3 regions of the Dorea sp. AGR2135 genome follow, and region 1 is predicted to be linked to each of the others. Evidence: predicted binding sites of a transcription regulator. Region 1 holds the regulator's gene; each other region holds the start of a gene.
What was found. The regulator Rex, encoded in region 1, represses fermentation and respiration genes when NADH is low (regulators of the CRP and FNR family bind a similar motif). The targets are predictions, from matches to a motif close to ATTGTTAANTANTTAACAAT.
Positions count from the first base shown of each region.

Region 2: G593_RS0107180 (NAD(P)-binding protein) is a predicted target of Rex. The motif match lies at 7,711-7,730, and genes of this name have one in related genera.
Region 3: adhE (bifunctional acetaldehyde-CoA/alcohol dehydrogenase) is a predicted target of Rex. The motif match lies at 2,356-2,375, and genes of this name have one in related genera.

Region 1 covers NZ_ATVU01000001.1:222,596-233,628, forward strand. Annotated here, with positions in the region: gene smc (chromosome segregation protein SMC) at 1-1,108, shown strand, start outside; gene ftsY (signal recognition particle-docking protein FtsY) at 1,230-2,177, shown strand; gene ilvA (threonine ammonia-lyase) at 2,171-3,385, shown strand; gene G593_RS0101085 (GntR family transcriptional regulator) at 3,722-4,378, shown strand; gene G593_RS0101090 (NADP-dependent isocitrate dehydrogenase) at 4,438-5,637, shown strand; gene G593_RS0101095 (NUDIX hydrolase) at 5,653-6,156, shown strand; gene G593_RS0101100 (ABC-F family ATP-binding cassette domain-containing protein) at 6,171-8,096, opposite strand; gene G593_RS0101105 (redox-sensing transcriptional repressor Rex) at 8,288-8,929, shown strand; gene G593_RS0101110 (bifunctional ADP-dependent NAD(P)H-hydrate dehydratase/NAD(P)H-hydrate epimerase) at 9,010-10,524, shown strand; gene alr (alanine racemase) at 10,528-11,033, shown strand, end outside.
Region 2 covers NZ_ATVU01000008.1:67,236-78,268, forward strand. Annotated here, with positions in the region: gene fdhF (formate dehydrogenase subunit alpha) at 1-2,409, opposite strand, end outside; gene G593_RS0107160 (NAD(P)-binding protein) at 2,406-4,241, opposite strand; gene G593_RS0107165 (formate/nitrite transporter family protein) at 4,275-5,087, opposite strand; gene G593_RS0107170 (molybdopterin molybdotransferase MoeA) at 5,175-6,389, opposite strand; gene mobB (molybdopterin-guanine dinucleotide biosynthesis protein B) at 6,424-7,497, opposite strand; gene G593_RS0107180 (NAD(P)-binding protein) at 7,835-9,667, shown strand; gene G593_RS0107185 ([FeFe] hydrogenase, group A) at 9,661-11,033, shown strand, end outside.
Region 3 covers NZ_ATVU01000008.1:86,400-97,432, forward strand. Annotated here, with positions in the region: gene srtB (class B sortase) at 1-883, shown strand, start outside; gene G593_RS0107230 (Spy0128 family protein) at 846-1,499, shown strand; gene G593_RS19020 (hypothetical protein) at 1,490-2,047, shown strand; gene adhE (bifunctional acetaldehyde-CoA/alcohol dehydrogenase) at 2,462-5,068, shown strand; gene G593_RS0107245 (aminoglycoside phosphotransferase family protein) at 5,082-5,837, shown strand; gene G593_RS0107250 (permease) at 6,069-7,079, shown strand; gene G593_RS0107255 (ArsR/SmtB family transcription factor) at 7,126-7,485, shown strand; gene G593_RS0107260 (CobW family GTP-binding protein) at 7,472-8,404, shown strand; gene G593_RS0107265 (thioredoxin family protein) at 8,487-8,720, shown strand; gene G593_RS0107270 (AAA family ATPase) at 8,877-10,550, shown strand; gene G593_RS0107275 (Cof-type HAD-IIB family hydrolase) at 10,662-11,033, shown strand, end outside.

The DNA of each region.
Region 1 (11,033 bases):
CTGTGCTGCTACAGAACAAAAGGTTCTGTTCGTAATGGAAAATGCAGAACGTATTCAGGAAGAGATGCAAAAATTCCGCGAAGAGTTGAAGGGGCTGGAAGCAAGTAAAGGCGGTACGAGCAAAGAAATCGAGGAAAAAGAATCTCAGATTCAGGAACTGCTCCAGACGATTGAGAATTCCGGAGAATTATTTGTGGAAATTCAGGATGAGATTGAAAAGGCGAAGAAGACACGTGAAGATCTAAACCAGCGCCATAAAGATTTCTTACAGAAGCGTGAAGACCTCTCCAGGCAGATTTCTGATCTGGATAAAGAAATCTTCCGTCTGGAGAGTCAGAAAAACAGTTATGAAGAAGCTGCCGAGAAGCAGATCAATTATATGTGGGAAGAGTATGAACTCACTTATAATCGTGCGATGGAGCTTAGGAATGAAAATTTAACGGATGTTGCGAAGATAAAAAAGCGTATTCAGGAATTAAAAGGAGAAATACGCGCTTTAGGAAATGTTAATGTCAATGCCATTGAGGACTATAAAAATGTATCGGAGCGATATGAGTTCTTAAAGACGCAGCATGATGATCTCGTGGAAGCAGAAGCAACACTGGAAAAAATTATCGCAGAATTGGACGAAGCGATGCGAAAGCAGTTCACAGAGCAGTTCGCACACATTTGTCAGGAATTCGACCACGTATTTAAGCAATTGTTCGGAGGTGGAAAAGGTACATTGGAACTGATGGACGATGAAGATGTTCTGGAAGCAGGAATTCGTATTATTGCTCAGCCGCCTGGAAAGAAACTGCAGAATATGATGCAGTTATCTGGTGGAGAGAAGTCTCTGACAGCAATCTCATTATTATTTGCAATTCAGAATCTCAAGCCGTCCCCGTTCTGTCTGCTTGACGAGATTGAGGCAGCACTGGACGATAGCAATGTTGACCGTTTTGCACAGTATCTGCATAAGCTTACAAAGAATACACAGTTCATTGTCATTACGCACAGACGAGGTACAATGACTGCGGCAGACCGTCTGTACGGAATCACCATGCAGGAAAAAGGAATTTCGACACTTGTGTCCGTCAGTCTTCTGGAAGATGAACTGGACGATTAGAGAAAGCGCAGGTAAGATAGAACGTAGAAGTATGTCATGCAATTGCATGACGCGCACCTCGCAGCAAGAATGCCTCGGCATTCTTGAATGGCAGGGGGGCGGCCTTGAAAGGAGTAAAAGTATGGCAGAAGAAAAGAAAGGTTTTTTCAGACGACTTGTCGATGGTCTCACAAAGACAAGAGATAATATTGTGTCCAGTATGGACAGTATTTTTAACGGATTTACACATATTGATGAGGACTTTTATGAAGAACTGGAGGAAGTCCTCATCATGGGCGATCTCGGAGTTCAGGCAACGTATGATATTCTGGACAAATTAAGAGAAAAGGTAAAAACCCAGCATATCAAAGAACCTGTTGAATGCAGACAAATCCTGATTGACAGCATCAAAGAGCAGATGGACGTCGGAGAAGCTGCTTATGAATTTGAAGAGAGAACTTCGGTGGTCATGGTCATTGGAGTGAATGGTGTCGGAAAGACAACTACGATTGGTAAATTAGCTGGAAAACTCCGCAGTCAGAATAAAAAAGTTGTGTTGGCTGCCGCAGATACATTTCGTGCTGCAGCGGGAGAGCAGTTGAAAGAGTGGGCGAACCGTGCACAAGCAGAATTGATCGGAGGCCAGGAAGGTTCTGATCCTGCAGCCGTTGTCTATGACGCAGTTGCAGCTGCCAAGGCAAGACATGCCGATGTACTTTTGATTGATACTGCCGGACGGCTTCACAATAAGAAGAACCTGATGGAAGAGCTTCGTAAAATGAATAAAATCATTGACCGTGAATTTCCGGACGCATATCGTGAGACACTGGTAGTGCTAGATGCCACAACAGGTCAGAATGCACTTGCTCAGGCAAAGGAATTTAATGAAGTTGCTGATATTACCGGTGTTATCCTGACAAAAATGGATGGAACTGCAAAAGGTGGTATTGCAGTTGCAATCCAGGCGGAACTTGGTATTCCGGTAAAATATATCGGTGTCGGCGAGACGATTGACGATCTGCAGAAATTTAATTCTGATACATTTGTAAATGCATTGTTTGATGTAAAAGGAGAGAATGAAGTATGTTAACATTAGAAAAATTTGAAGAGGCAAGCGAAATTGTAAAAAACGTAACTCTTCCGACGAAACTGGTATACAGTGAAAACTTAAGCCAGCAGACGGGCGGTAAGGTTTATCTGAAGCCGGAAAATATGCAGTATACAGGAGCTTATAAAGTGCGTGGCGCATATTATAAGATCAGCACAATGTCTGAAGAGGCAAGAGCAAAAGGACTGGTGGCTGCATCAGCCGGAAACCATGCACAGGGTGTTGCATACGCAGCACAGAAATTTGGATGCAAGGCTACAATCGTTATGCCAACAGTAACACCCTTGATCAAAGTAAATCGTACAAAAAGCTACGGCGCAGAGGTGATTCTTTACGGAGATGTCTATGATGATTCCTGTGCGTATGCCGAAAAACTGGCCCAGGAGCGCGGAAGTACATTTGTGCATCCGTTTGATGATCTGGACATCGTAGCAGGTCAGGGGAGTATTGCAATGGAAATTGTGCAGGAGCTTCCGACCGTCGATTATATTCTTGCGCCAGTTGGTGGCGGCGGATTGATTACAGGTGTATCTACACTTGCAAAAATGTTGAATCCAAAGATTAAAGTGATCGGTGTTGAGCCTGCTGCTGCGCCAAGTATGACAATGGCACTTGCTTCTGGCGAGCCGGTCACATTGGACAGTGCAAATACCATAGCAGACGGTACTGCAGTAAAACGTGTCGGAGACCACATTTTCGAGTATGCAAAGAAGAACATCGATCAGATGCTGACTGTAGAAGATGATGAGCTTGTCGGAGCTTTCCTCGATATGGTCGAAAATCATAAAATGATTGTTGAGAATTCCGGACTGCTGACAGTTGCAGCACTCAAGCAGTTAGATTTGAAAGGAAAGAAGGCGGTTGCAATTTTAAGTGGAGGCAACATGGATGTTATCACAATGTCTTCCATTGTACAGCATGGACTGATTCAGAGAGACCGTATCTTTTCGGCATCTGTATTACTTCCGGATAAACCGGGACAGCTTGCGCTTGTTGCTCAGACGATTGCTGATGCCCAGGGAAATGTTATTAAACTGGAACATAACCAGTTCGTTAGCACCAACCGTAATGCTGCCGTGGAGCTTCGTATTACAATGGAAGCTTACGGTACAGAGCATAAGAACCAGATTATGAAAGCTCTGGAAGAAAAAGGATTCCGGCCAAGAGAGATCGGTGCAAAATTGTATTAGCTGGGAGTTAATCCCCCAGCTGATATAGCCTCCGGCAGGATTGCAGAGGTGCGCAGTAGAAGTATGTCATGCAATTGCATGACGCGCACCTTGCAGCAAGAATGCCTCGGCATTCTTGAATAAAAATATCATAGAAGAGAAAACCAGAAAGAGCAAGATTCAAAAAAAGTTTCGGGTTTTCTCTTTTTACTATGGGATTTTTGAAGGATTTTTGTTTTGTCTCTTGACATATGAGATTTGATTGTATACAATTATACACGAAGTGCATTATATAAAAAGAAAGGTGACTTTTTAGTGTCAGAAAGATTCCAGGAGGTCACGAAGAAGGTTAAAATTATGGAAGAGTATCAGGACCGTTCTCTTAGAGGAAGGGTATTTGAAAAATTGAGGGAGGATATTTTATCTGGTGTCTATAAGGATTGTGATGAACTTAGGGAGATTACAATCGGTGAGGAGATGGGAGTCAGCAGGACTCCGGTCCGTGAGGCACTTAGACAATTGGAACTGGAAGGACTTGTAAAGATTGTTCCTAATAAAGGAGCCTATGTAACAGGTATTACGCCGAAAGACGTTCAGGATATTTACATGATTCGTTCTATGTTGGAAGGTATGTGCGCCAGATGGGCGACAGAGCACATCACTCCAGAACAGATTGAGCAGCTGGAAGAAATTGTTCTTTTATCTGAGTTTCATTTGAAAAAGGATAAGGACAAAGTTGTTCAGGTGTCAGATCTTGACGGTAAATTCCATCATGTTCTATATGAAGCATCCAACAGCCGGATTATGGAACATACGTTATCGGATTTTCACAAATATGTAAAGATGGCACGTATGTTGTCTGTAGGCGCAAAAAACCGGGCTGAGAAGTCCATCGAGGAGCACAAGGCAATTTTGGAAGCAATCAAAAAAGGGGATGCTGATGAAGCGGAAAGACTTGCAAATCTGCACATCATGCATGTAATGGAAAATCTTCATATCGAAATTGAAGATTAATGTTTCAAATTAAAAGAATCATATAAGTAAAGTTTATATAGTGGCAGGAGGACAAAAACATGGCGAAAATTAAAATGACAACACCAATTGTAGAGATGGACGGAGATGAGATGACAAGAATTCTCTGGAAGATGATCAAAGAACATCTTCTGAATCCATTTATTGAGTTAAATACAGATTATTATGATCTTGGACTTGAACATCGTAATGAGACGAATGATCAGGTTACATTTGATTCCGCAGAAGCAACAAAGAAGTACAAAGTAGCAGTAAAATGTGCAACAATTACACCGAATGCTGCGCGTATGCCAGAGTATAATCTGAAGGAAATGTGGAAAAGCCCGAATGGTACCATCCGTGCAATTTTGGATGGAACTGTATTCCGTGCACCGATCGTTGTAAAAGGAATCGAGCCATGCGTTAAAAATTGGAAAAAGCCAATTACCATTGCAAGACATGCTTATGGTGATGTATATAAAAATACAGAAATCAAGGTTCCTGGACCTGGAAAGGTAGAGCTTGTGTATACAGGAGATGATGGAACACAGATCAAAGAACTTGTCCACAAATATGACGGACCAGGGGTTGCTCAGGGAATCCATAACCTCTGTGGTTCTATCGAGAGCTTTGCCAGAAGCTGCTTCAATTACGCATTAGACACAAAGCAGGATCTCTGGTTCGCAACAAAAGATACAATTTCTAAGAAATATGACCACACATTCAAAGACATTTTCCAGGAAATCTTTGATGCAGAATATAAAGAAAAATTCGATGAAGCCGGTATCGAATATTTCTACACATTGATTGATGATGCTGTAGCGCGTGTTATGAAATCTGAAGGAGGCTACATCTGGGCATGCAAGAACTATGATGGAGATGTTATGAGCGATATGATTTCTTCTGCATTTGGTTCTCTTGCCATGATGACATCCGTGCTTGTATCACCGGAAGGATATTACGAGTATGAAGCTGCTCACGGTACAGTACAGCGTCATTATTACAAGCATTTAAAAGGTGAAGAAACTTCTACGAACTCTGTTGCAACAATCTTTGCATGGAGCGGAGCTCTTCGTAAACGTGGTGAACTGGATCAAAATCAGGATCTGATGGATTTTGCAGATAAATTAGAGAAGGCAACGATTGATACAATTGAGGAAGGAAAGATGACAAAAGATCTGGCTCTTATCACAACACTTCCGAATCCAACAGTGTTAAACAGTGAAGACTTTATTAAAGCGATTGCTGAAAAGTTAGTATAGAAAGAGTTGAAATGCATGGAATACTGGGATATTTATGATAAAAACAAACAGCTGACCGGGCGAAAAATGAAGCGCAATGACTGGTGCCTGAAAGAGGATGAGTATCACTTGACAGTGTTAGGTGTGATCCGCCGTCCAGATGGAAAATATCTGATTACCCGCCGCGTTCTGACAAAGGCATGGGCACCAGGCTGGTGGGAAGTTTCCGGAGGCGCTGCACAGGCAGGCGAAAGCTCCGAGGAAGCGGTACGCCGTGAGGTACTGGAAGAAACAGGATTGGATGTAAATGGCTGTGTGGGCGGTTATATGTTTACTTATCACAGAGAAAATCCTGGAGAAGGCGACAATTATTTTGTAGATGTCTATCGTTTTGAAAAGGATTTTAAAGAAGAAGACCTGCATCTTCAGACAGAAGAGACTGCAGGATATAAGATTGCAACAGCGGATGAGATCAAGGCTCTGGCTGACGAAGGAATCTTCCTGCATTATGATAGTATCAAACGTGTTTTTGAAGAGTAGAAAAATGAGCTGGCTTATTCGGCCAGCTCTTCCCATTTTTCATATAAAGTTTCAAGTTCAGCGTCAATTTCTGCACGTTCTTTCGCAAGTTCCTGACATTTTACTGAATTCGTATAAACTTCCTCCTGCGACATTAGAATATCAATTTCAGCACTTCTATCTTCCAGAACACCGATTCGTTCTTCTGTCTTTTTGAATTCATTAGCGCGTTTCCGTTCTTTTGCCTGAGCTTCTTTTTGTTCCTGCCAGCTTAACTTTGAATCAGAGGCCAAGTCAGCAGCTGCAGAAGAGGAATTATTTTCTAAGCGAGACGTATTGGAGTATGCGGCTGTCAGTTCTTCTTTTTTCTCAAGATAATAATCATAATTTCCAATATAATTTACAAACGTATGATTAACAAGATCCATGATACGTGTTGCAGTCTGATTGATAAAGTAACGGTCGTGTGAAACATAAAGAACCGTTCCTGTGTAATTATTCAGTGCATGTTCCAGAATCTCTTTTGATGTAATATCCAGATGGTTGGTCGGCTCATCGAGAATCAGGAAGTTCGCTTCAGAAAGCATCAGCTTTGCAAGGGACACGCGTCCACGTTCGCCACCGCTTAAGTCACCAATCAGTTTAAATACATCATCTCCGGTAAATAAAAATGCTGCCAGCACTTTACGGATCTGCGTGTTATTAAGATTAGGATAGTCATCGGAAATCTCCTGGAAAATAGTTTTTTCCATATGCAGAACGTGATGTTCCTGATCGTAGTAACCAATCTTTACATTAGAACCGAGACGGAAACTTCCAGAATCAGCTTTGAGTACCTGATTTAAAATCTTAAGGATTGTTGTTTTTCCGGTTCCATTGTCTCCAATGATCGCGACATGTTCCCCTCGCTTGATTTCGAAGCTGATATTTTCAAATAAAATCTGTGGTGGAAATGCTTTGCTTAAATGCTCGACAATTAAGACATCATTACCGCTGACACAGGAAGGTTCCAGTGTTAAGTGCATATCTGTATGCAGTTCCATCGGTTTTTCAACCGGGGTCATCTTATCCAGCATCTTTTCACGGCTTTCTGCACGCTTAATGGATTTTTCACGGTTGAAGGAGCGAAGCTTTTCAATGACCGCTTCCTGATGCTTAATTTCCTGCTGCTGATTCAGATACTCTTTCATTCTGGCTTCACGGAGCATTTCCTTTTTCTTGGCGTAATCTGTATAATTGCCCATGAAAGTGGTAAGCTTGCCCAGTTCGATCTCGACAACTTTTGTTACAACCCGGTTCAGAAAATACCGGTCATGAGAGACAATCAGTACTGCACCAGGATAATTCAGAAGATAAGTTTCCAGCCATGAGATGGAATTTAAATCCAAATGGTTGGTTGGCTCGTCCAAAAGCAGAATATCCGGCTTTGTGAGGAGCAGTTTTCCGAGAGAGACACGGGTTTTCTGACCTCCGGATAAAGTCGCGACCGGTTTTGCGAATTCTTCTTCTGTAAATCCAAGTCCTTTTAAAACACCAGTAATCTCACTTTCGCAGGCGTATCCATTTTCACGTTCGAATGCTACTGTGAGCCGCTGGTATGTATTCATACGTTCTTCCAGACGTTCGCCGCTTAAATGCTTCATTTCCTGTTCAATCTCACGAATCTGCCGCTCCATGTCGAGAATATCGGCTTTTGCAGTGCGTACCTCTTGATAGATCGTATGGTCATTATTCATATCCTGATGCTGTGCCAGATATCCCATCGTCTTGCCACGTGTCAGAACAACATTGCCGCCGTCCGCCTGTATCTCACCAACGATCATCTTAAGAAGTGTTGTCTTTCCAGCACCGTTCGGTCCTACGAGAGCTGCTTTTTCGTGGTCTTCTATATGAAAGGAGCCGCCGGAGACAATTACTTCTTCTCCAAAGGCTTTTTTGATATTGTGACATGCAAGTATCATCCTATCCTCCTTGATAAAAATCCTGTGATTTTGAGAAATAAAGATGCCGCAGGGCTGCGACCGCATAATTTTGGCATCATCTTATACTATTATAACGAAAATACTACAAAAAACAACTAAAAAGTTTGACATTATACTAACGATTGCCTATAATAATGAGTAGAAATTTTTGAAGGAAGGAGGTGCGGATCATGCAAAACAGGGGAATTTCACAGGCAGTTATCCGTAGATTACCCAGATATTATAGATACCTTGGGGAGCTGATCGAGCAGGGAGTAGAACGAATCTCTTCCAATGAGCTTAGTAAAAGAATGAAAGTAACAGCTTCCCAGATTCGTCAGGATCTTAATAATTTTGGCGGATTCGGGCAACAGGGGTATGGCTATAATGTAAAATATCTGTACTCAGAAATCGGAAAAATTCTTGGATTGGAACAGGATCATAATATTATTATTATTGGTGCTGGTAATTTGGGGCGTGCACTTGCGAACTATGCATCATTTGAAAAGCGGGGATTTATCTTAAAAGGATTGTTTGATATCAATCCGGAGCTTGACGGGCAGGAAGTTCGTGGTGTTCCAATTCATATGATGGACGAGCTTCCGAAATTTGTAGATGAGAACAGTATCGATATTGCAGCATTGACGATTCCAAAGGATGAGTCAATCAAAGTCGCAAAATTTCTGGCAGATCACAATGTTCACGGAATATGGAATTTTGCACATACAGATCTGAATCTCCCGGAAAGTGTGATTGTTGAGAATGTACATTTATCCGAGAGTCTGATGAGGCTGTCATATAATATATGCCGCTACAAGGAAGAACATAATTAAGGAGATAACGTGTAAAGACAGGTTTGTTCAGATAGCATCCTGGCTTTGCACGTTTCTTTCTATCAGGAGGAATCAAAACTATGAGATATTTGCCAGATGCTAAACAGATGAAAACGGCAGATTCATTTACGATAAATGAACTTAAAATCCCGTCCCTGGAACTTATGGAACGGGCTGCCAGAGCATGTGTAGATCACATTAAAGACTGGAAAATTAATTTAAATAAAATATGTGTCCTCTGTGGTTCTGGAAATAATGGCGGGGACGGCTTTGCGATTGCCAGAATGTTTGCATGGGAAGGGTGTGACGTAACAGCAGTTCTGGTCGGAAACAGAGATCACTGTACACCAGAGACTGCCTATCAGATAGAACAGTTGAAAAATACAGGAGCACAGTTTAAGGAGCAGTTTGAGCAAGAAGCATTTGAAAGTGAACCGTATACTTTAATTATCGATGCAATTTTTGGAGTTGGACTTTGCCGGGAGGTTGGAGGCAGATATGTGCAGATTATAGAGTGTGTGAATCAGTCTGATGCAGTCCGTATGTCCGTGGATATTCCTTCCGGAATTTGCGCAACTACAGGAAATGTATTAGGAACTGCAGTGCGTGCAGACTATACTGTGACAATTCAGGAGACGAAAGTTGGTCTTGTACTTGATCCAGGAAGAAGTTATGCAGGAATCTGTGTATCCGAGGATATCGGAATTGTATCACTTCCGCTGGAAAGAGATGAGGAAACAGTTTGTACACTGGAGGGAAGTGATTATGCAGCACTTCTTCCAAAACGAAATGCGGACTCTAATAAAGGAACTTACGGAAAGCTTCTTATGATCACCGGAAGCAAAGGTATGTCAGGTGCTGCATATCTTGGCGCACTTGCAGCTTACAGGACAGGTACCGGGCTGGTGCAGATCTATACTGCTAAAGAGAATCGCGTGATCTTACAGAGTCAGATTCCGGAAGCAATCATTACAACTTATGAAAAATATGATGTCAATGAACTACATCGCTTGATTGACTGGGCAGATGTCGTAGCTATAGGTTCCGGACTTGGAACAAAGAAGACTGCAAGGAAGATTTTAAAAGAAACCATTGCATATACAAAGAAACCTTGTGTCATAGATGCAGACGGACTCAATATTTTGTCTGAACATATGGATTATCTGTGTGGTGCAGATTGTGAACATTTTATCTTTACACCGCACATGAAAGAATTTGAACGGATCAGCGGTTTGAAGATTGCTGAAGTAAAAAAAGATCGTATTGCAGCACTTCGTACATTTGTTAAAGAATATGACGTTACCTGTGTACTGAAGGATTCCAGAACAACCATTGCAAAGCCGAGAGAGCGGGTAGCGGTAAATCTATCCGGCTGTGCGGCTATGGCAAAAGCCGGATCCGGGGATGTGCTGGCAGGCATTATCGCATCGTATCTCGCACAGGGACTTTCTGAATGGGAAGCAGCGCTTCTCGGTGTTTATATTCACGGAAGAGCTGGTGAGATTATAGAGAAGGAACAAGGCGCATACAGTCTTCTCGCAAGGGAACTTGCACAAAAGGCAGGAACAGCCATGACGATACAGGAGGAAAACTAGATTATGAAACAATACAGCAGAGTATGTGAACGAGTGGATCTGGATGCAATTTTTTATAATTTCCAGATGATGAAAGCAAATATCAAAGATGGGGTACAGATGATTGCAGTTATCAAAACAGATGGATACGGACATGGTGCAGTCCAGATTGCCCGGTTACTGGAACCGGTAGACTATATCTGGGGCTACGCGGTTGCAACACTGGATGAAGCTGTCGTCTTGAGAAAAAATGAAATAAAAAAACCAATTCTTGTGCTTGGATGCATTTTCCCGGATCAGTGGGAAGCAATGATTGAAAATGAAGTCCGGATGACCACTTACACAGTAGAAATGGCGAAAGGAGTTTCGAATCTTGCGGTCAAAATGGGAAAAGATGCATATATTCATATTAAGCTGGATACCGGAATGTCAAGACTTGGGTTCCAGATTCATGAAGACAGTGTAGATGCAATTGAAGAAATTTCAAAAATGCCGGGACTTAAATTAGAAGGAATGTTCACACATTTTGC
Region 2 (11,033 bases), on a different contig from region 1:
ACACGCATTGTAATGATAGAGAATACGTCCTGTCATCATGATCAGAGGATATTCCTCATCTGGAAGCTCCATAGAAGGTGTGTATGCAGCTGGTCTGAAATATCCAAGACCTCTTGCAAATTTTCCTACGTGCATAATTGGTGTTCCAGGGTGATCTTTTGATGTACATGGCCACTGAAGTCCCTGTCCGTTTACTTCTTCGCTGTCCAGCCTCTCATGGCTGATACCGGCAAATGAAGGAGTTACAGATGCAATTTCATCCATAATCTGTGCAGGTGTCAGATGAGGCTGTGGATAGCCCATACGACGCATGATCTCAGTGAAGATCCAAGTATCAGGCTTCGTATCACCTTCAATCTCTACGGCCTTTCTGACGCGCTGTACACGTCTCTCTGTATTAGAGAAGGTTCCTTCTTTTTCAGCATAAGAACGTCCTGGAAGAATAACATCAGCAAGTTTTGCAGTCTCAGTCATGAACAGCTCATCCATTGCGAAGAAGTCCAGTGACTCAAGAGATTTTATTACGTGATGTGTATTCGGATCTGTTCTGACCGGATCCTCTCCGAAGATAAACAATCCTTTAATATCTCCACTGATCATCTTAGGGAAGCAGTCCGTAGCTTTTGTACCAATATTCGGATTCAGCTTCGTATCCCATGCTTTTTCAAATTTCTCAAGAACTCCCGGTTTGTCGATGTTCTGATATCCGCTGAACTGGGTCGGCGAAGCACCCATATCGCAGGCTCCCTGTACATTGTTCTGACCACGGATTGGGTTAACACCGCATCCAGGTTTTCCAAGTTTACCGACCATCATAGCCATGTTAGAAATGGACATAACACCTTCTGTACCAGTATGATGCTCTGTAACACCAAGACAGTACATAATTGGAGCCCGATCAGCTTTTGCGTAAATACGTGCAGCTTCTCTCAACATATCTGCATCGATCTGACAGATCTCTGCTACTTTTTCAGGTGTATAATCTTTGACCATTTCTTTCATAGCTTCGAAGTTCTCTGTACGGTCTTCGATGAATTTGTGGTCGATTAAGTCTTCTTCAATGAAGATATGCATCATACCATTTGCAAACGCCACGTTTGTACCTGGTTTTAATTTCAAATGGATATCAGCATCTTTACACAGGTCGATATCACGTGGGTCAACTACGATGAGTTTAGCACCGCGCTGTACGGCCTGACGAACCTGCATTCCGATAACCGGATGTGCATGTTCCGGGTTAGATCCTACAAGGAGGATAGCATCAGATTCATGAGTAATATCATAAATAGTATTTGTCATAGCTCCTGAGCCAAGTGTGGTTGCCAATCCGGCAACAGTAGGAGAATGTCAAACGCGCGCGCAGTTATCGGTATTGTTGCTCTTAAACGCTGTTCTTACCATTTTCTGAAGCATGTAAATGTCTTCGTTGGTAGAACGAGAGCAGGCAAATCCGGCCAGCGCCTCACCTCCATATTGATTTCTGATTTCTGAGAATTTGGAAGCTACGAGATTTAAAGCCTCATCCCATGTAGCACGCTCAAATTCACCAGTTTCTTTGTTCTTAATTAATGGATAACGGATTCTTGCATCACAGTCTATGAAGTCGAAAGAAGCACTACGTCCTTTGACACAGAGCAGATTGTGGTTGGAAGGACCGTCTGCACCCTGCACGTCTACGATTTTGCCGTCTTTTATGTACAGATCCATCTGACAGCCTGTAGCACAGTGCGGACAGGTTGTGCGGACTTTCTTAACTTCCCATTCACGATAATTTTTCCTTCTCTTAATCGTAAGAGCACCTGTAGGGCAAGCCTGAGCACAGTTTCCACAAGACTCGCATAAGGAATTCTCCCAGCCTTCGCCGAACGGTACTTTTACATACACACGTGCACCGTTTCTCTCAAGAGAAAGAGCATGTCTTCCGGTCGCATTTGCACAAGTGCTGATACAACGCTGGCACTGGATACAAAGACCAGGGTCATAGGAGAGGAATGGATGAGCGTCAAATGGCTCATGCTGTACATCTCCGTGTGATGATTTAAAGTTTGGCACATCAATACCATATTCGCGTGCCATAGCCTGAAGCTCACAGGCACCATTTTTAATACATTTGAAACAGTTTGTTTTATGCTCAGCCATCAAGAGATGGAGAGTGTTCTTTCTGGATTCGATAACAGCTGGGCTGTCTGTTGTAATGTTCATGTCCGCTTTTACTTTTGTGTTGCAGGCAGTTACAAGTTTATTCATGCCTTCTACTTCTACGACACAGATACGACAGGAACCAATTTCATTAATTTTTTCCAGGAAGCAAAGTGTAGGAATATGGATTCCATGCTCCCTTGCAGCGCTTAAGATTGACTGACCTTCTTTTGCTTCAATCTGTACGCCATCGATTGTCAGATTAATCATAAGTCTCTACCTCCTACCATAGCTCCACATCCGAAGTGGTCACAACGCAGACAGCGACATGCTTCCTGCATAGCTTCTTCATGTGTTAAGAACTCTTCTACATGTTCGAAATCTTTCTTGCGGATATTTGCCGGGCGCTCACCAATCTCTGTACGTCCCATAAGATCACGCATATTTTCTTTTGGTTCCGGTACAACAGCTTCACAAGTAAGTGTGTGGTGGTAACCAAGATATTCATCAATATTGTGTGCAGCTACTTTTCCGGCAGCGATTGCACGAATTACAGTGGATGGACCAGTTGCACAGTCTCCGCCGGTGAATACACCAGGGATTTCTTTTACTTCTGTGTCAAGTCCGGCCTGAAGGATATTCCATTTTGCAGGGATACCAAACTCTTCAAATGGAGCGGATACAATATCCTGTCCAACTGCGATCATAATAACATCTGCTTTGAATTCCTGTTTTTCTTTTGCAGCATCCTTTGGTGCCGGTCTGGATCCGCGGTAAGCACTAATCATCTGTGGTTGTGTGATCAGAGATTTACAGTTACCATTTTCATCTTTTGTAATCTCGACCGGAGCCTGCAGTGTTACAAGTGCGATTCCTTCCATAACTGCGGATTCAATCTCGGATTCCAGGGCAGTCATGTCTTTCTGACGACGACGGTAAATGATAGATACTTCTTCTGCGTTACATCTGACAGCACTTCTTGCACAGTCCATAGCAACGTTACCACCACCGATAACAACAACACTTTTGCCAGTGTAATCAGGAAGATTTCCATTTCCAATCTGATCCAGAATATCTACAGCAGATACAACATTTCCGGCGTCAGCACCTTCAATACGAAGTGTCTTACCTGTCTGAGCACCAATTCCAACAAAAATTGCATCATGTTTCTCGTAAATATCTTTGACAGGAATATCTTTTCCGATTGTTGTGTTGTATGTAACATGGATATCACCGCTATTTAAAATCGCACGGATATCTTCATCTAGACGATCTTTCGGAAAACGGTAATTCGGAATTCCATAACGGAGCATTCCGCCAAGTTTGTCATGCGTTTCATATATTTCAATCTTATGTCCCATAAGAGCTAAGAAGTATGCTGCAGTTAGTCCTGCAGGACCACCACCAATGACACCGATGGATTTTCCTGTAGAAGGATTCGGTTTTGGTGTAGCAACTTTGTCGACTGGCATCATATCAACTGCATATTTTTTCAGTGCACGGATGTTGATCGGTGACTCCAGCATCTTTCTTCTGCAACGCTCCTCACAAGGATGCTCACAGACCATAGCACAGGCTGTCGGGAACGGATTGTCTTTACGGATCAGATTAATTGCTCCGGCGTAATCCTCTTCACCAACTAATGCGATATATCCAGGAATATTTACATGTGCAGGACATAAGGAGATACAAGGTACCTTCTGTCCGATGGATTCCAGACATTTTTTATTTTCAATGTGGCTCTGATATTCGTCTGCAAACAGGTCTAATCCTTTTAAGACCTCATCAGCGGCATTCCAACCGATGGCACAGTCAGCAGATGAACGGATCATCGTAGCCATCATACGGATGTTATCCAAAGTTTTTTCTGTTGCACGGCCATCTAACACTTTCTGCATCAGACGCGCTACAAGTGGAAGACCGTCGCGGCACGGAACACATTTTCCACAAGTCTGGTTTGCAGCCGTACGCAGCATAGAAATCTGCATAGTGATCGGGCAGCTTCCAGGAGGATAAACCTCAACTTTATGAGAAAAATGTCGTGCGATTTCATCCATTTTCACGTCATAACCTGACGGATCAGCAAGATATAATTTGCTCATAATTTTCCCTTTCTAAATTCAATAAAGATTTTTTTAGTCGTCTTTTAAATAAACGAACCAGTAGGTAAGACCTACCAAAACTACTCCGCCGATAATGTTCCCCAACGTTACCGGAAGAAGATTTTTGGTGAACATAGCTCCCCATGTAAGGCCAGATACGTCAGCGCCGGCAGCAGTTGCAGCTTCAAGATAGGCTGCATTTCCCTTAGCAAAAATACCGGCAGCAATATAGTACATATTGGCTACGCTATGCTCGAATCCACATAAAACGAACATCATGATTGGAAAGAACAATCCGATGATCTTGGAAGACACCTGCTTGGCAGCAAATGAAATCCATACAGCGATACATACAAGGAAATTACATGCAATTCCGCGAAGAAATGCATCGCCAAAGGAGAGTGATACCTTACCGGCAGCAGTGCTGATCATAGAAGCAGCAAGACCGTTGTTAAAAAGACCGGCCTGATGGCTGAATACACAGATTGCAGCAACACCAATTCCACCGACCATATTGCCAAGGTATACAACTACCCAGTTCTTCAGCATTCCGCCAAGAGTGATCTCTTTTTTGCAGAGCGGAATAACCAGAAGACAATTACCTGTGAACAGTTCACTTCCAGCGAGGAGTACCATAGTCAGTCCTCCTGGGAAGATGCATGCTCCAAGAAACTTGCCTGCAGATGCCAGCGGAATAGATACAGCGGCTGCAGTAGAAGCAACGCCTCCAAATGCGATAAAGATTCCGGCCAGTATTCCAAGAACGAACATCTTGGCGACAGGAGTGTTTACCTTCCCCTTTCCGATAGCAATATAATTGTTAGCAATTTCTTTTGGTGAATTCATAACAAATTCCTCCCTTCCCCTAAAATTTTATTTCTAATATATATGATGCCGGCAAAAAGTTACGTAAAAACATCGTTTGCCCTGATATCATAATATATAGACTTCAAGCTTGTCGCCTGCCGCAAGAGGTTTACTTCCGGCAGGAATGATGGCCAGCAGATCACAATCGCTCATGGAAGAAACAGAACCATTGTGCTGGTTGCTAAGTGGGGTGAAATATAACATACCATTTTTGAAATCTGAATGACCTTTTAAAATTCTAGTCACAGGACTTGATTTTTTAAAATCAACCCCAAGATAAGCGGTTGTCTGTGAAAATGTGATGTCAGATCTTCCCGAGAGTTTTCTCATAAATGGAAAGCCGACACACAACAGACCTGTTGCGGCAGCACCCGGATTACCGGATAAGCCCAGAATGACTTTTCCGTCTTTAAATGCTCCAAGCATTGCACCGCCCGGTTTGAATTTTAACCGGTGGAAGAGAAGGTCGCCCCCAATACGACGTATCACTTCCGGCATATAGTCGAAATCACCGGCAGATACACCGCCTGTCGTGATTACGATATCATTGGTCTTGAGGGCTTCAAGTACGGCCCGACACAGGGAATCCAGATCATCACTGACCGTGTTAAGGTAGTTGGCAGTCATATGATGTTTTTGAATGTAACCGCCTAAAAGATATGGATTCGTGTTATAAATCTTACCGTATTCTAAAGGAGAACCCGTATTCAAAAGTTCGCTTCCGGTACTGATAAGCCCGATGGAGAGCTTTTTATAGACCCCAATTTCAGCAATTCCCTGTCCGGCAATCAGTGCCAGGTCAGAAGCGGTAAGTATTTTGCCTTTTGGAACAAGCAAAGTTCCGGCTGCAACATCTTCCCCAGGTGGAATGATGTTTGCGGAGGTAACGGGCGCCGTTAATGAAACTGTATTCTCAGTAAAGGAAGTGCGCTCATGCATGATAATGGCATCGGCACCTTCCGGAACCGGTGCGCCGGTCATGATCCGTGCAGCTTTTCCTTCTGTGATTGGATAGGTTGGAACACTTCCGGCAGGAATTACCTCGGTAACGTCTAAAGTCACGGGATGTTCCGGTGAAGCAGCGGCTGTGTCAGCCTGACGAAGTGCATATCCATCATATGCGCTTTTGGCAAAAGAAGGCACCGGAATTTTAGCTGTAATATCTTCTGCAAGAATTCGTTCAAAAGCATCTTGTAGTAAAATGTGTTCTATCGTCTGAGTTTCTGGCTTTGCCAGATTCAGGAGGCAGTCAGATGCTTCTTTTAAAGTCTGAATGTTCATATGTATGTTTTCCTTATATAAATGTATCGATTATTTATAAATGTTTTAAATCTCCGTTATGATAATGTTGTAATATACAGTCAGCGATAGCTTCGATATTATCCCGACAATAAACGGGTGTATCTTGTATCAACTGTTCGGTTGAAAAATCAGCAGTGATATAGGAGATACAATTAGAAGCAGAAGCGAGTAAGCTGTTATTTTGTTCATCACTTCCAGTCAATAATATAAGCTTTGGATAATCGCTCCATTTGAAGCCTTCTAAAAGAATAAGATCAGCATCACCGACAAGCCCCGCAATTGCAGATTCCTGTAAAGGTTCCCGTTTTACAATGGAATATTTGTCGTTATCATAGACGATGGAAGCACTCACGCCTGCCTGCCAGAACCGATAACTGTCTGTTCCGGGAGAATCAGGTTCGAAAGAATGTCCGTCATGTTTGACTGTGGCGACCTTAAGTCCCCGGTGGATCAGCTCTGGGATCAATCGTTCCATTAAAGTGGTTTTTCCGGAGTTTTTAAATCCGGAAATGGCCAGGCAGCTTTTTGCAGTCAGCTTTTGGTATTCCTCTGGTGTATTGATATTCTGTAGCTGCCAGGAATCTTCTTCTACGTGATAAAAATGAACCTTTAAGTTGTTCAAAGCATCCATGATCCGAAGATTTCCATTATCTAAGCACCTCTTTAGTACAGGGGTGCAGCTTTTGCGATAAATACCACACAGGGGGTGGATCCGATCATCCGCCGTGACACAGATAAGTGCATCAGTATCAGAATGTTTCATGACTTCCTGAAGGTGATGAGCCAGTGTTCCGGAAAAAAGAGGAACGTCACAGGGAAGAACGAGCAGCGCATCCGACTCACAGACAGATAAGGCACTGTAAAGTCCGCTCATAGGACCGCAATCTGAATATCGGTCATCAATCATTGAATAAGGGATTTCCGGATGCCGGGCGGCATCATCGACTGAAACCAGAATCTCAGGAAAATCGCGTAGTTCAAAAATCAGTTTGTCGAGAAATGTTGTTCCATTAAGTCTCAGAGAGGATTTCCGATATCCCATCCGACGGCTTTTTCCTCCTGCCAGTATCAGGCAGCCTGTGTTCATTTGTATCACCTCGTGTTGTATTTATCTATAAACAAGCGCGCTTATAGACGTTTCTTTCGGTTAATTATAGCATTTGAAATTTAAAACCACAAGGAAAGATATATGTTTCACAGGATTGATAAAATTGGGACGGGTTTTAAATGAAACTAACTAAATTATATTTTAGAAAATATAAGGACGTTTATAAAAAGAAACTATAGAAAAGACGCTGATATTGATAAAAAAATAGCATTGTGACTAATTTGGATAAAAGTATTTACAAAATTTTATCCAAATGTTACAATATGACCGTTACTTATTCTAAAAACAATCGGTAGAGAGGGAAGGAATAAAAAAAATGAGTAGATTAACGATCGATACTCCTAGCAGGGCAGACCTTGTTATGGAGCAGCTCTACAAGGATCTTGAGCGCAGAATCGAATCAAGCCCACCGGGATTATGTCCAGTAGACTTGTCTCGCGCATTTTTGGAGTTATGCCATGCTCAGACTTGTGGAAAATGTGTACCTTGCCGTGTCGGTCTTGGTCAGTTGAATCACCTGATCAGAAAGGTACTGAACGGCAACGCAACAATGGAGACACTTGATACTATGGAGCAGACAGCAAAGTCTATTATGGAGTCTGCCGACTGTGCGATTGGATATGAGGCAGCGCATATGGTATATAAGGGACTGATCGGATATCGCGATGATTATATCGAGCATATCAAGAACGGACGCTGTACCTGTACATATAATCAGCCGGTACCATGTGTATCCTTATGTCCTGCACATGTTGATATTCCAGGATATGTAGCGTTAGTTGGGGAAGGACGCTATGCAGATGCAATCCGTCTGATCCGTAAGGATAATCCATTCCCGACAACATGTGGATTTATCTGTGAGCATCCATGTGAGGCAAGATGCCGTCGTAACATGATTGATGATTCTATTAATATCCGTGGCCTGAAACGAGTGGCAGCGGACTTTGCAGGGGAAGTAGAGCCGCCAAAATGTGCATCAGGCACAGGTAAGAAAATTGCTGTATTAGGAGGAGGCCCGGGAGGACTCAGTGCAGCTTATTATCTGCAGCTTATGGGACATCAGACAACGGTATATGAGATGCTTCCAAAGCTTGGAGGTATGCTCCGCTATGGGATTCCGAACTACAGGCTTCCGAAAGACCGTCTGGACGAGGATATCAATGCAATCTTAAAGACAGGAGTAGAAGTAAAATACGGTCTTAAGATCGGTGAAGATATTACAATCCAACAGCTTCGCAGTGAGTACGATGCTGTTCTGATTACAATTGGAGCAAGTACAGATAAGAAACTTGGACTGGAAGGAGAAGATGCAGACGGAGTCATCTCAGCAGTACAGTTCTTAAGAGATGTAGGAAAAGACGAAGCACTTGACCTGACTGGAAAAGAAGTCGCAGTTGTCGGTGGTGGTAATGTATCTATGGATGCAGTCCGTACAGCCAAAAGACTGGGTGCTAAGAAAGTCAGCATTGTATATAGAAGAAGAGTTGCAGATATGACAGCTCTTCCGGCAGAGATTGAAGGAGCAATTGCAGAGGGAATTGAAGTACAGACTCTGAAGGCCCCGGCATCTCTGGATATTGATGAAAATCATCACATTAAGGGAATGTATGTTACACCGCAGATGATCAGTGAGATCAAAGGCGGACGTGCAAGCGTAAAAGCAACAGGAGAGCCAGATCAGTATATTCCATGTGATATCCTTGTTGTGGCAATTGGTCAGAATATTGAGACAGATCATTTCGCAGAAGCAGGAATTCCGGTAGAGCGTGGTAAGATCGTGACAACTGCAGGAGGAGATTTCCTGGATATGCCAGGTGTATTTGCAGGAGGAGACTGTGCAAGTGGTCCGGCTACTGTGATCAAAGCGATTGCAGCAGCAAAAGTTGTAGCTGCCAACATTGATGAATATCTTGGATATCATCATGAGATTTCCTGTGATGTAGAGATTCCGAAAGCAAGCCTTCATGACAGAGTACCTTGCGGACGTGCAGAACTTACAGAGCGCGAGGCATGTGAGAGAGTCTGTGATTTTGAAGGAGTGGAGAACTGCATGACCGAAAAAGAAGCAAAACAGGAAGCCTGCCGCTGTCTGCGCTGCGATCATTTCGGATATGGAATATTTAAAGGAGGCAGAGAAAAATTATGGTAAATCTTACAATAGATGGAAGACAGATTTCAGTAGAAGAGAATACCACAATTATGGAAGCTGCCAGATCCGTTGGTATTCAGATTCCGAGTCTTTGTTATCTCAAAGGCATCAATGAAATAGGCGCCTGTCGCGTGTGTGTGGTAGAGCTGGAAGGAAAAGACAGACTGATCACCGCCTGCAATAATATTTGCGAGGAAGGTATGGTCATTTATACAAATAGTCCGAAAGTCAGAAAGGACAGACGTACAACAGTAGAACTGATTCTTTCTGAGCACGACTGTCAGTGTGTAACTTGTATGAGAAGCGGCAACTGCAGTCTTCAGAAAATTGCAAATGATCTGGATATTTTAGAACTTCCATTTCATCAGTATCTGGAACACCAGACATGGGATAAAACATTTCCACTGATTCGTGATTCTGCGAAATGTATCAAATGTATGCGTTGCGTGCAGGTGTGTGACAAGGTTCAGGGGCTTGGTGTCTGGGATGTAGAAGGAACCGGTTATCACACAACAGTTAATGTGTCAGGTCATAATTCTATCCGAGAGGCAGATTGTGCACTTTGTGGTCAGTGCATTACACATTGTCCTGTCGGAGCACTTCGCGAGAGAAGTGATACGAATGAAGTATGGAAAGCAATTGAAGATCCGGATAAGATCGTGGTTGCTCAGGTAGCACCTGCTGTCCGCGCAGCATGGGGAGAGGAACTCGGACTGGCACCGGAAGATGCAACAGTTGGAAAAATCATAGATGCCCTTAAGAAAATGGGAATAAACTATGTATTTGATACAACATTTTCTGCGGATCTTACGATTATGGAAGAGGGAAATGAATTTGTAAAGAGATTTACAAGTGGTGAATTAAAAGACCGCCCGATGTTCACTTCCTGCTGTCCGGGATGGGTGCGCTTTATTAAGAGTCAGTTCCCACATCTGGTAAAATATCTGTCTTCCGCAAAATCACCACAGCAGATGTTCGGTGCAGTTATGAAGACATATTTTGCAGAGAAGCTGGGCGTAAGTCCGGAGAAGATCTATACTGTATCTGTTATGCCATGTGTGGCTAAGAAGTCAGAGCGTGAGATGGATCTTTATTATGAAGAATATGCAGGACATGATATTGATGCAGTTATCACCACACGTGAGCTGATCCGAATGATCCGTTCTGCACATATCAGCCCACAGACACTGTCAGATGTTGAGAGTGACCGCCCGATGCATGAGGGAACCGGAGCCGGAGTCATCTTCGGTGCAACCGGTGGAGTTATGGAGGCGGCACTTCGGTCTGCTTACTATATCATCAAAGGTGAGAATCCGCCGGCAGAGGCATTTACAGCAGTCAGAAGCCAGGGATTCAATGAAAATGA
Region 3 (11,033 bases), on a different contig from region 1:
AAGACAGGTCTATGATGCGGCTTCTGCGCAGAAATACAAGACCTACAAGCCGGAAAAAGATGACTCGGTGTCATTTGAACAATTGCAGGCGCAAAACCCGGAAGTTATAGGCTGGCTGCATGTATATGGAACGAAAATTGATTATCCGTTCACGCAGGCAGAAGATAATTCAAAATATGTGAATACAGATGTTATGGGTGAATATGCACTGTCGGGAAGTTTATTTCTGGATTGCATGAACGCACCGGATTTTAGCAATTTTAATAATATTATTTATGGACATCATATGGAAAAAGAGTTGATGTTCGGTGATCTTGGTCACTATGAGGATGAGACGTATTTCAATACACATGAATATGGAAATCTATATTATAGTGGTCAGGATCATGGTGTGCATTTTTTCGCATTTGTGAAAGCAGATGCATATGACAACATGATTTACAGTGTCAGAATTGCAGATCAATCAGAAAAATCGAAGTATTTATCATATGTACGGGAACAGGCATTGTATTACCGGGATTTAAACATTTCTGTGGAAGATGAAAATGTACGGATTATAGCTTTATCTACTTGTAATTCACAGACTACAAATGGCAGAGATGTGTTGATCGGTGTGATTTCAGATGAAACTTATCCAGATACGTTTGCAGAAGGAGAGACAGAAAAACAGCAGGGGATAGCAAGAAATCTTCTTGAGCAAATTCCGCTTTGGTGGTATGGGCTTTTAGAAAGTGTACTTATAGGGCTGGAGATAGTAGCTATTCTTCGATATATCAGAAAGAAACATAAGAATTGTATGGCGGTAAATAATCGTGCAGTACAAGGACAGAAAGGAGGGGAGATAAATGATAAGAAACCGGAGAACGGAAAATATAAAAAATAGGGGGAGATTTTCTGCATTTGTTGCAGGGATTGTTCTTGCAGCAGTTCTGTTGCAGGGATTGCCGGTGAAGGCAGAGGCAGCCTCTCAAAAAACTGTTGCAAAAATACCAGTGTCCCAGACATTTGAAATAAAAAATCAAGCGCCGGACGGACTGAACCGAGAGTTTCAATATATAATGACCTGTGAAGAGACAAAAGTTCCGATGCCAGAGGAGACTTCAGAGGGAACTTATACATTTACTCTAAAAGATAATGATAAAAAAGTAATCGAAATTGCTTATGAACATGCCGGAGTATATTATTATAATCTGAAACAGCAAGTATCTGACAAAAAGGATAAATTCAGTTATGATGAGACGAACTACAAGGTAGCAGTATATGTGACGAATGCAGACAATGGAGGACTTGATACACAAGTTGTTGTAAAAAATCCGGATGGGACAAAGAGTGAAGAAGCATATTTTCATAATTCTTATACTGGAGACAAACCGGCGAAAGGAAATACTATTGTAAAAACCGGAGATACACAGAATATCATACTGTGGTGTTCGACAGCAGCAATAGCAGTCGTGGTATTTTTTCTTGCAGTATTTATCAGGAGAAAGAAATGTCAGTGATTCGTGATCTGAGTGGACAGAAATTTGGAAGACTGACTGCCTTGTATCCGACAGAAAAACGTGACAAGAGAGGCTCTGTATATTGGCACTGTAAGTGTGAATGTGGAAATGAAGTAGATGTTTCTCTTAGTGGACTTGTATATGGTAATTATAAAAGCTGTGGATGCCTGAAGAAAGAGTGTGAAAAAAACGTGCATGACCAGCTTCATTTATTGAACGGAACTTGTGTTGAATGGCTGAAGCACCGGAAAAATCGATGTGACAGTACGAGTGGTTTCCGTGGAGTGTACAAGACGAAAGCGGGAAAGTATCGAGTGACAATCGGCTTTAAAGGAGAACGATATCAGCTCGGGACATATCGCGAGTTTCAGGATGCAGTCGACGCAAGACTGGAGGCAGAACATCTGATTCATGACAGGTTTCTGGAAGCATATGAGAAATGGTGCAAGCGCCAGAAAGAAGATCCAAAATGGGCAGAAGAGAATCCATTGATTTTCGATGTACATCAAGAGAATAAAATTATAACAGTAGAAACAAATATGGAATAAACGAAAGAACGTGGAAGGCAGCTTCCACGTTTTTTCTAATGCCTACTTTAGAATATATCGGTGGGGAAAAATAGCGAAATAGTATCTATATTACAGGCTTTCCGCTTAGCCTGCATAATGCAATTTCGGCGTAAGCCGTCCTGCTTCCAAGCAGTTTATTATTTGGCATTTATTGGAAAACTACAGGATATGAAAAAAGCAGTTCACGGAAATTATTCCGTTTTATGTCCCGTGAACTGCTTTATATAATAATATTTCCAACAAATGACAAAAAATAAACAACAATGTTAAAAAAATATCATTTATATATTGACAAATAATTAACGATAATTTATACTACCAAATGTAAAGAATAAAAGACGTCTAATTAAGCAAACTATAATCCATACTTTTTATTTACAGGAGGGAATCCAGATGGCTAAGAAGAAAGATGTTGTACCGGTATTTGTTGACAATGTGGAAGCGTTGGAAGCGAAGATGCAGGCGATGCGCGAGGCGCAGAAAATCTTTGCCACCTATACACAGGAGCAGGTTGACAAGATTTTTTATGCGGCAGCAGTTGCAGCGAACAAAATGCGTATTCCACTTGCAAAGCAGGCAGTTGAGGAAACCGGACGTGGTATTGTTGAGGATAAAGTAATCAAAAATCACTATGCAGCAGAGTATATTTATAATGCATACAAAGACACAAAGACTTGTGGTGTGATTGAGGAAGATAAAGCATTCGGAATTAAGAAAATCGCAGAGCCAATCGGTCTTGTGGCAGCAGTTATTCCGACAACGAACCCGACTTCAACAGCAATCTTTAAGACATTGATCTGTCTGAAGACGAGAAATGCAATTATCATCAGTCCGCATCCGGCAGCAAAAGCTTCTACAATTGCAGCAGCAAAGGTTGTTCTGGACGCAGCAGTGAAAGCCGGAGCACCGGAAGGAATCATTGGCTGGATCGATGCACCGTCACTGGAACTGACGAACATGGTTATGAAAGAATCAGACATTATCCTTGCAACGGGTGGTCCGGGAATGGTAAAGGCAGCTTATTCTTCCGGAAAACCGGCACTTGGAGTTGGAGCCGGAAATACACCGGTTATTATTGATGACACAGCAGATATTAAACTTGCAGTTAACTCCATCATTCATTCCAAAACATTTGATAACGGTATGATCTGTGCATCTGAGCAGTCCGTAACGGTTCTGGACAGCATTTACGATGAAGTAAAGAAAGAATTTGCATACAGAGGCTGCTATTTCCTGAAAAAAGGAGAAGAGCTTGATAAGGTTCGTAAGACGATTATTATAAATGGAGCATTGAATAACAAGATTCCTGGAAAATCTGCATATGAGATTGCAAAACTTGCAGGTGTGGAAGTTCCGGAAAATACAAAGATTCTGATCGGTGAAGTAGAATCCGTAGACATTTCTGAAGAATTTGCACACGAAAAATTATCACCGGTACTTGGAATGTATCGTGCGAAGACATTTGACGAAGCCCTTGAAAAAGCAAAGCGCCTTGTAGCAGATGGAGGATATGGACACACAGCTTCTCTTTATGTACATCCTGCTGAGACAGAGAAAATTGCAAAACATGCTGAAGCTATGAAGACATGTCGAATCCTGATCAACACACCGTCTTCTCACGGAGGAATCGGAGATCTCTACAACTTTAAACTGGCACCGTCACTGACACTTGGCTGCGGTTCCTGGGGAGGAAACTCCGTATCTGAAAATGTAGGTGTAAAACACCTGATCAATATTAAAACAGTTGCAGAGAGGAGAGAAAATATGCTTTGGTTTCGGACTCCGGATAAGGTATACTTTAAGAAAGGCTGCATGCCGGTAGCGCTTGATGAACTTGGAAATGTACTGCACAAAAAGAAAGCATTTATCGTAACAGACAGCTTCTTATATAAGAATGGTTACGTAGCTCCGATCGAGCAGAAACTGGATGAGCTTGGAATCCAGCACACATGCTTCTTCGAGGTGGCACCGGATCCGACACTTCAGTGTGCTGAAAAAGGTGTGGATCAGATGCGTGCATTTGAGCCAGATACGATCATTGCTCTTGGCGGTGGATCTGCCATGGACGCAGCAAAGATTATGTGGGTAATGTATGAGCATCCGGAAGCTGACTTTGAGGATATGGCCATGGACTTCATGGATATCCGCAAGCGTGTATTCACTTTCCCGAAAATGGGCGAGAAAGCTTACTTTGTAGCAATCCCGACTTCTTCCGGAACAGGTTCCGAGGTGACACCATTTGCCATTATCACAGATGCTGAGACAGGCGTAAAATGGCCAATTGCAGATTATGAGCTTCTGCCGAACATGGCAATTGTAGATGTAGATAACATGATGACTCAGCCAAAAGGACTGACTAGTGCATCTGGTATTGATGTTATGACTCATGCAATTGAGGCATATGTATCTATTATGGCAACAGATTACACAGACGGACTTGCCCTCAAGGCAGCAAAAGCAGTATTTGAGTATCTGCCGAGAGCATACGACAATGGTGCAAATGATCCGGAGGCCAGAGAGAAGATGGCAAATGCTTCCTGTATGGCTGGAATGGCATTTGCGAATGCGTTCCTTGGACTGAACCACTCCATGGCACATAAACTTGGTGCATTCCACCACCTGCCACATGGAGTCGCAAATGCAGTGATCCTGACAGAAGTCATGAGATACAATGCTGCAGAAGTGCCGACAAAAATGGGAACATTTTCACAGTATCAGTATCCACATGCACTGGCAAGATACGCTGAAATTGGCCGCTTTGTAGGCTGCCAGGGAAAAGACGATGCAGAAGTATTTGAAAACTTTATCGCAAAACTGGAAGAGCTGAAAGAAAAAATCGGTATTAAGAAGTCCATTCACGAGTACGGCATTGATGAGAAATATTTCATGGACACACTGGACGACATGGTGGAGCAGGCATTTAACGATCAGTGTACAGCAGCAAACCCAAGATATCCACTCATGAAAGAAATCAAAGAGTTATACTTAAAGTGCTGGTAAGGAGGTAAATGTGATGAAACTTACGAATCCGGAATTAATTGTGAAACGTTCTTATAAGGAAGTCTACAAGGACGGGGATAAGATTGTAAAAATATTTGAAAAAGATCACCCGAAGTCAGCCGTTTTTAATGAGGCGCTGAATACCGTTCGAGTCGAGGAGGCGGGACTGGATATTCCGAAACTTGATGAGGTCACACAGATCGATGAAAAATGGGCACTTGTTATTGAGTGTCAGGCAGGCGAGACTCTGGAAACAGTCATGGAAAAGGATCCGGATAATCTGGAAAAATATATGGCAGAGTTCGTAGATCTTCAGCTTCAGATCCACGCAAAGACGGCTCCGATGCTTACGAAACTGAAAGACAAACTGGCAAAACAGATCAATCAGTTAAAAGAACTGGATGCGACCCAGAGATATGAGCTTCTGGTACGTCTGGAGAGCATGCCGAAGCATACAAAAGTATGCCATGGAGACTTTAATCCAAGTAATGTCATCGTAGGCGAGGACGGCAAGCTGACAGTTGTAGACTGGGCACATGTTACCCAGGGAAATGCCAGCGCAGATGCGGCACTTACTTACCTTCAGTTCGCACTGAAGAACCGTGTGGCAGCAGAGATGTATCTGACTATGTTCTGCAAGAAGAGTGACACTGCGAAACAGTATGTACAGCAGTGGTTCCCGATTGTTGCAGCAGCACAGCTTGAGAAGAACAATGAGCTGGAGAAGGATTTCCTGATGAAGTGGATCGACGTCATGGATTATCAATAAAAATATTTGACATAGAATAAGCAGACTGATATATAATTTGATTAAAATAAATAATAAAGCATATATAAGAAGATATATTGACAAACTTCTATGTATAATGTAAAGTGTGAATAGAACGAAACCGGTACGAAAGTTCGTGCCGGTTTTTATAAAACTAAGACATAGAGATATTTCTATATTTCTATATAATGAATTGTTTATAGAAATATCTAATGTTTAAAAGGAGACGTTATGGGTGCGATTAAGACAGGCTGGGATTTTTTTCAGGACCAGATATTAGGTATGCACTGGCTGAAAGATCTCATAGGAAATCTGCTTGTAAAGGCAGGAATGAGGGAGAGTAGATTCCCCGGTGAATTTTTACATTTTTTTATTTATGATGTGATTAAGATTTTTGTACTGCTTGCGGTGCTTATTTTTCTGATTTCTTATATTCAGAGTTATTTTCCGCCGGAGAGAAGTAAGAAGATTATGGGAAGATTCCATGGTATCTGGGCGAACATTATCGGGGCATTGCTTGGAACGGTGACACCGTTCTGCTCCTGTTCTTCAATCCCAATCTTTATGGGATTTACAAGTGCGGGACTGCCACTTGGTGTGACATTTTCATTTCTCATATCTTCTCCAATGGTAGATCTTGGATCACTGGTTCTGCTTATGAGTGTGTTCGGTGGCAAAATTGCATTTGCATATGTGATAGTAGGACTGATTGTGGCGGTCGTTGGAGGCACTTTGATTGAGAAACTTCATATGGAAGATCAGGTGGAGGAGTTCATCAGACAGTCTCAGAATGTGGAGATTGAATCCCAAAAGCTGACGGTAGGAGACAGAATGAATTATGCAAAGAATCAGGTGGTATCCACCGTGAAGAAAGTTGCACCATACATTTTTGTTGGAGTAGCAATTGGGGCGGCAATTCACAATCTGATTCCGGAGCATATAGTTCGAAGCATATTAGGAGAGCAGAAGTGGTATGCGGTGCCGCTGGCAACGGTAGTCGGAGTACCAATGTATGCGGATATTTTTGGAACGATACCGGTTGCAGAAAGTCTGCTGGCAAAAGGGGCAGGGCTTGGAACAATCCTGGCATTTATGATGTCTGTGACGACTATTTCATTCCCGTCACTGGTGATGTTGTCAAAAGCAATCAAGAAAAAGCTACTTGCAATATTTATCGGAATTGTGTGCATGGGAATTGTCATTGTAGGATACCTGTTTAATATATTTGGATATATGCTATGATAAAGATACCAGAAGATTTTTGAACAGTCAGGAAGGTGATTAGATCATGGATGATAAAGTGATGATAGATTATGCAAAATATGCCCGTATATTTAAGGTAATGTCAAACCCAAAGCGTCTGAAAATTATAGATATGCTTTCCGAAGGGGAACTTTGTGCATGCAAGATTCTGGAAGAGTTTCACATCACGCAGCCAACGTTATCTCATGATATGAAGGTAATGTGTGACCTTGGAATTGTGAAAGCGAGAAAAGAAGGAAAGTGGATGCAGTATTCACTGGATATAGAAGTTTTAAATGATGTGTATAAGACAGTCGGAAGACTTATGATACCAGGAGCTTATGCGGGACTTTTAAATTGTAATTGTAATACAGAAAGGGAGAATGAGAAGAATGAATCAGATTAAATTATATTTTCTGACAGGTTTTTTGGGATCAGGAAAGACAACACTTTTAAAGAATCTTTTAGAGAATATGGAAGGAATGAAAGTAGGAGTCATTCAGAATGAGCTTGGAAAAATCAGCATTGACGGAACAGTACTACAGAATGATGACATTCACATGGTAGAGCTGAATAGAGGATCTATTTTCTGTAGTTGTCTGCGACTTTCTTTTGTCGATGCGCTTGCGAAGATGTCACAGCAGGGATTGGAATATGTATTTGTTGAAAGTTCCGGTTTTGGAGATCCTTCCAATGCAGAGGAGATTCTGGAAGCTACAAAAGTACTGGTTGGGGAAGTATATGATTTCCGTGGCTGTATTTGTCTGGTGGACTGCTACAATTTTTTGGATCAGCTGGAGGACGAAATTACCATCGACCGTCAGTTAAAGCACTGCAATCTGGCAGTTCTGACAAAGGTAGATTTAGTGGACAGAGAGCAGATTGAACTGATAAAAGAGAAGGTACAGGAGATTAATCCGGTCTGCCCAATTACAGAGAGTGAGAATGGCAATATTAAACGTTCATTTTATGATATGGATCTGATGAAGTATCAATGGGCAGAATGCGAGGAGACAACCAACTCAGCAGAGACAAAGCCAAAGACATTTTCCATGAACTTTGCAGGTGAGATTGAAAAAGACAAACTGGAAGCTTTCCTTGAGAGAATTGAGCCGAGTGTTTATCGAGCGAAAGGCTTTTTCAAGGTAAAAAATGAAGGCTGGGAGAAGGTCGATGTAGTTGGAAAGAAACTGGATTATGCGCCATATGAAGCACAGGAGAAGTCAGAACTTGTATTTATCTCCAAGATTGGAATTGCACTGATCCGGGAGATTAAGGAAGCATGGGATGGGTGTGTCGGACTTCCGATGGATCTGAAGAACTAGGATGGAATTTTAGTTGCCAAGCATATGACAAAAAGGTCCGGTGGACCTTTTTTAGAGAATGTGATGAGATAAGGAGTCAGATATGAATATAAAAGTAATTGGTAGTGGCTGTGAGAACTGTGATAAGACGAATGCAATTATAGCAGAGTGTGTAGAGGAGCTTGGGATTGACGCGAAGATTGAGCGTGTTGCAGATCTGGTAGAGATTGTAAAGCTTGGAGTTATGACAGCTCCGTCTGTCATGATTGACGGAAAGCTTGTTATTTCGGGACAGGTACCATCAAAGAAACAGATGATGAAGGTTTTAAAAAAGTAAAGAAAATTGAAAAAACATATGCATCATGGTATCATAAATTTATGTTAATGCTGTGTGGAAGAACAGGTTATACATGGTATAATACATTATTTACAGTAAGAATGGTGAGCGGATTATTTGAGTCCAATTTAGTTGCGAGGGAGGTAGAGAATTCGGATGAAAAAATTAAACATTCCGGTTGGTATATCTGATTTCAGAGAAATACGTGAAAATGGATATTATTATATTGATAAAACATTTTTAATCTACGAATTACTTAAAACACCTGCAACAAAAGTTACATTGATTACAAGACCGAGGCGTTTTGGAAAAACACTTGGGATGAGTATGCTGGCTGATTTTTTTGATATACGAAAAGAAAGTTCTTCATTGTTTGAAGGATTGGATATATCAGAGAAAGCAAGTATATGTAATGAATGGATGAATCAGTATCCAGTGATTTTTTTGTCACTGAAAGATATTGATGGATTAACATTTGAGGATGCATATGGACAATTAGTGGCTCAGATTGCGGATTTATATAAAGAATACACATATTTACTGGAATGTGCAGAAATTGATGAAGATGATAAGAAAATTTTCCTGGATTTGAAAGCCGGAAAAGCAGATAAAGTTCAGATTACCAGATCGCTTGGTACATTGATGAAGATGTTACAGATTTATTATCACAAACCGGTGATTTTGTTGCTGGATGAGTATGATGTTCCGGTTGCCAAGGCAAGTAATCATGGATATTATAACGAGATGCTTGACATCATGAAAGGAATCATGAGTACAGCGCTTAAGGATAATCAGGCACTTCGATTTGCTGTCATTACAGGCTGTCTGAAGATTGCGAAAGAAAGTATATTTACAGGAACAAACAATTTTGTATCGGATACGATCAGAGACTCCAGATATAATGAATACTTTGGGTTTACACAAACAGAAGTAGATAAAATATTAAATGATTCAGGCTGCATCGAACATGCAGAAAATGTAAGAGAATGGTATGACGGTTATCATTTTGGTGAAGTAGATGTTTATTGCCCATGGGATGTTATGAACTATTTGCGGGATTTGCAGCATGACATAATGGCAAAACCGGAAAGTTATTGGAAAAATACAAGTGATAATGCAATTATACGGTCATTTATTGAGTATGCCGGAACGAATATCACGAAAAAGATGGAAACGCTGTTAGCAGGGAACTACATTATACAAAACATTGATGAAAATCTCACATATGATTACTTGCATTCATCAGAGGAAAATTTGTGGAGTATTCTGTATCTAACAGGATATCTGACAAGAGTAAGGGAATCTGAGCTTCAAGCACAGATTCCGGAAGGAACAGTTGCACTTCAGATCCCGAATGCAGAGATTAAGGAAATATTTGAAACAACTGTAATAAAATGGTTTAGTGATACTGCAAAGAATTGGAATAGAAATGCATTATTTCAGGCAGTATGGAATTCCGATGTGGAATCATTGACTGTGGAAATGAATATATTACTGCGTAAGACAATCAGTTACCATGATTATAAGGAAGATTTTTACCACGCATTTCTCGCCGGGATTTTTACAGGTGCCGGATATGCAGTGGAATCCAATAAAGAACATGGAGAGGGACGAAGTGACATCGTAGTGTACGATTCTGTGAATGGACAGGTTGCCGTTTTTGAGGCAAAGACATCAAAAACTATGGACGTCATGAGCAGAGATTGTGAGGATGCAATCAGACAGATCGATGACAGAATGTATGCAAAAGAATATGAAGACGAATATGATCATATTTTATGTTATGGAATTTCGTTCTTTAAAAAGAGATGCCTCGTAAAGAAGAAATAATATGCTCCCCTTTTATTAGTTATAAGAACTGGTAGAAGGGGATTTTTGAAAAGAACTGTTCAATTGCTTGTTGGAGTTTATATGTATGTGCTTAAAAGGAGAAATAAGAAAATGAACATCAGGATGATTGGTTTTGACCTGGATGGAACACTTCTGACAACGGACAAGATTCTGACGGAGAGAACGAAGAAAGCATTGGAGGCAGCGGCAGATCAGGGAGTGATTCTAGTACCGGCGACGGGACGGCCGTTATGTGGACTTCCAAAGGAACTTCTGGAGCTTCCGTTTATAAAATATGCAGTGACAGCCAATGGTGCCAGAATTTTGGAGACAAAAACAGAACAAGTTTTATCAGAAATGTTAATTTCGGTAGAAAAAGCGCACGAAATATTGGATATTTTCTCAGATTATGATACACTACGAGATGTGTATTACGATGGAATCGGTTACTCAGAGAAAGAGAAGCTTGCCCATATTCAGGAC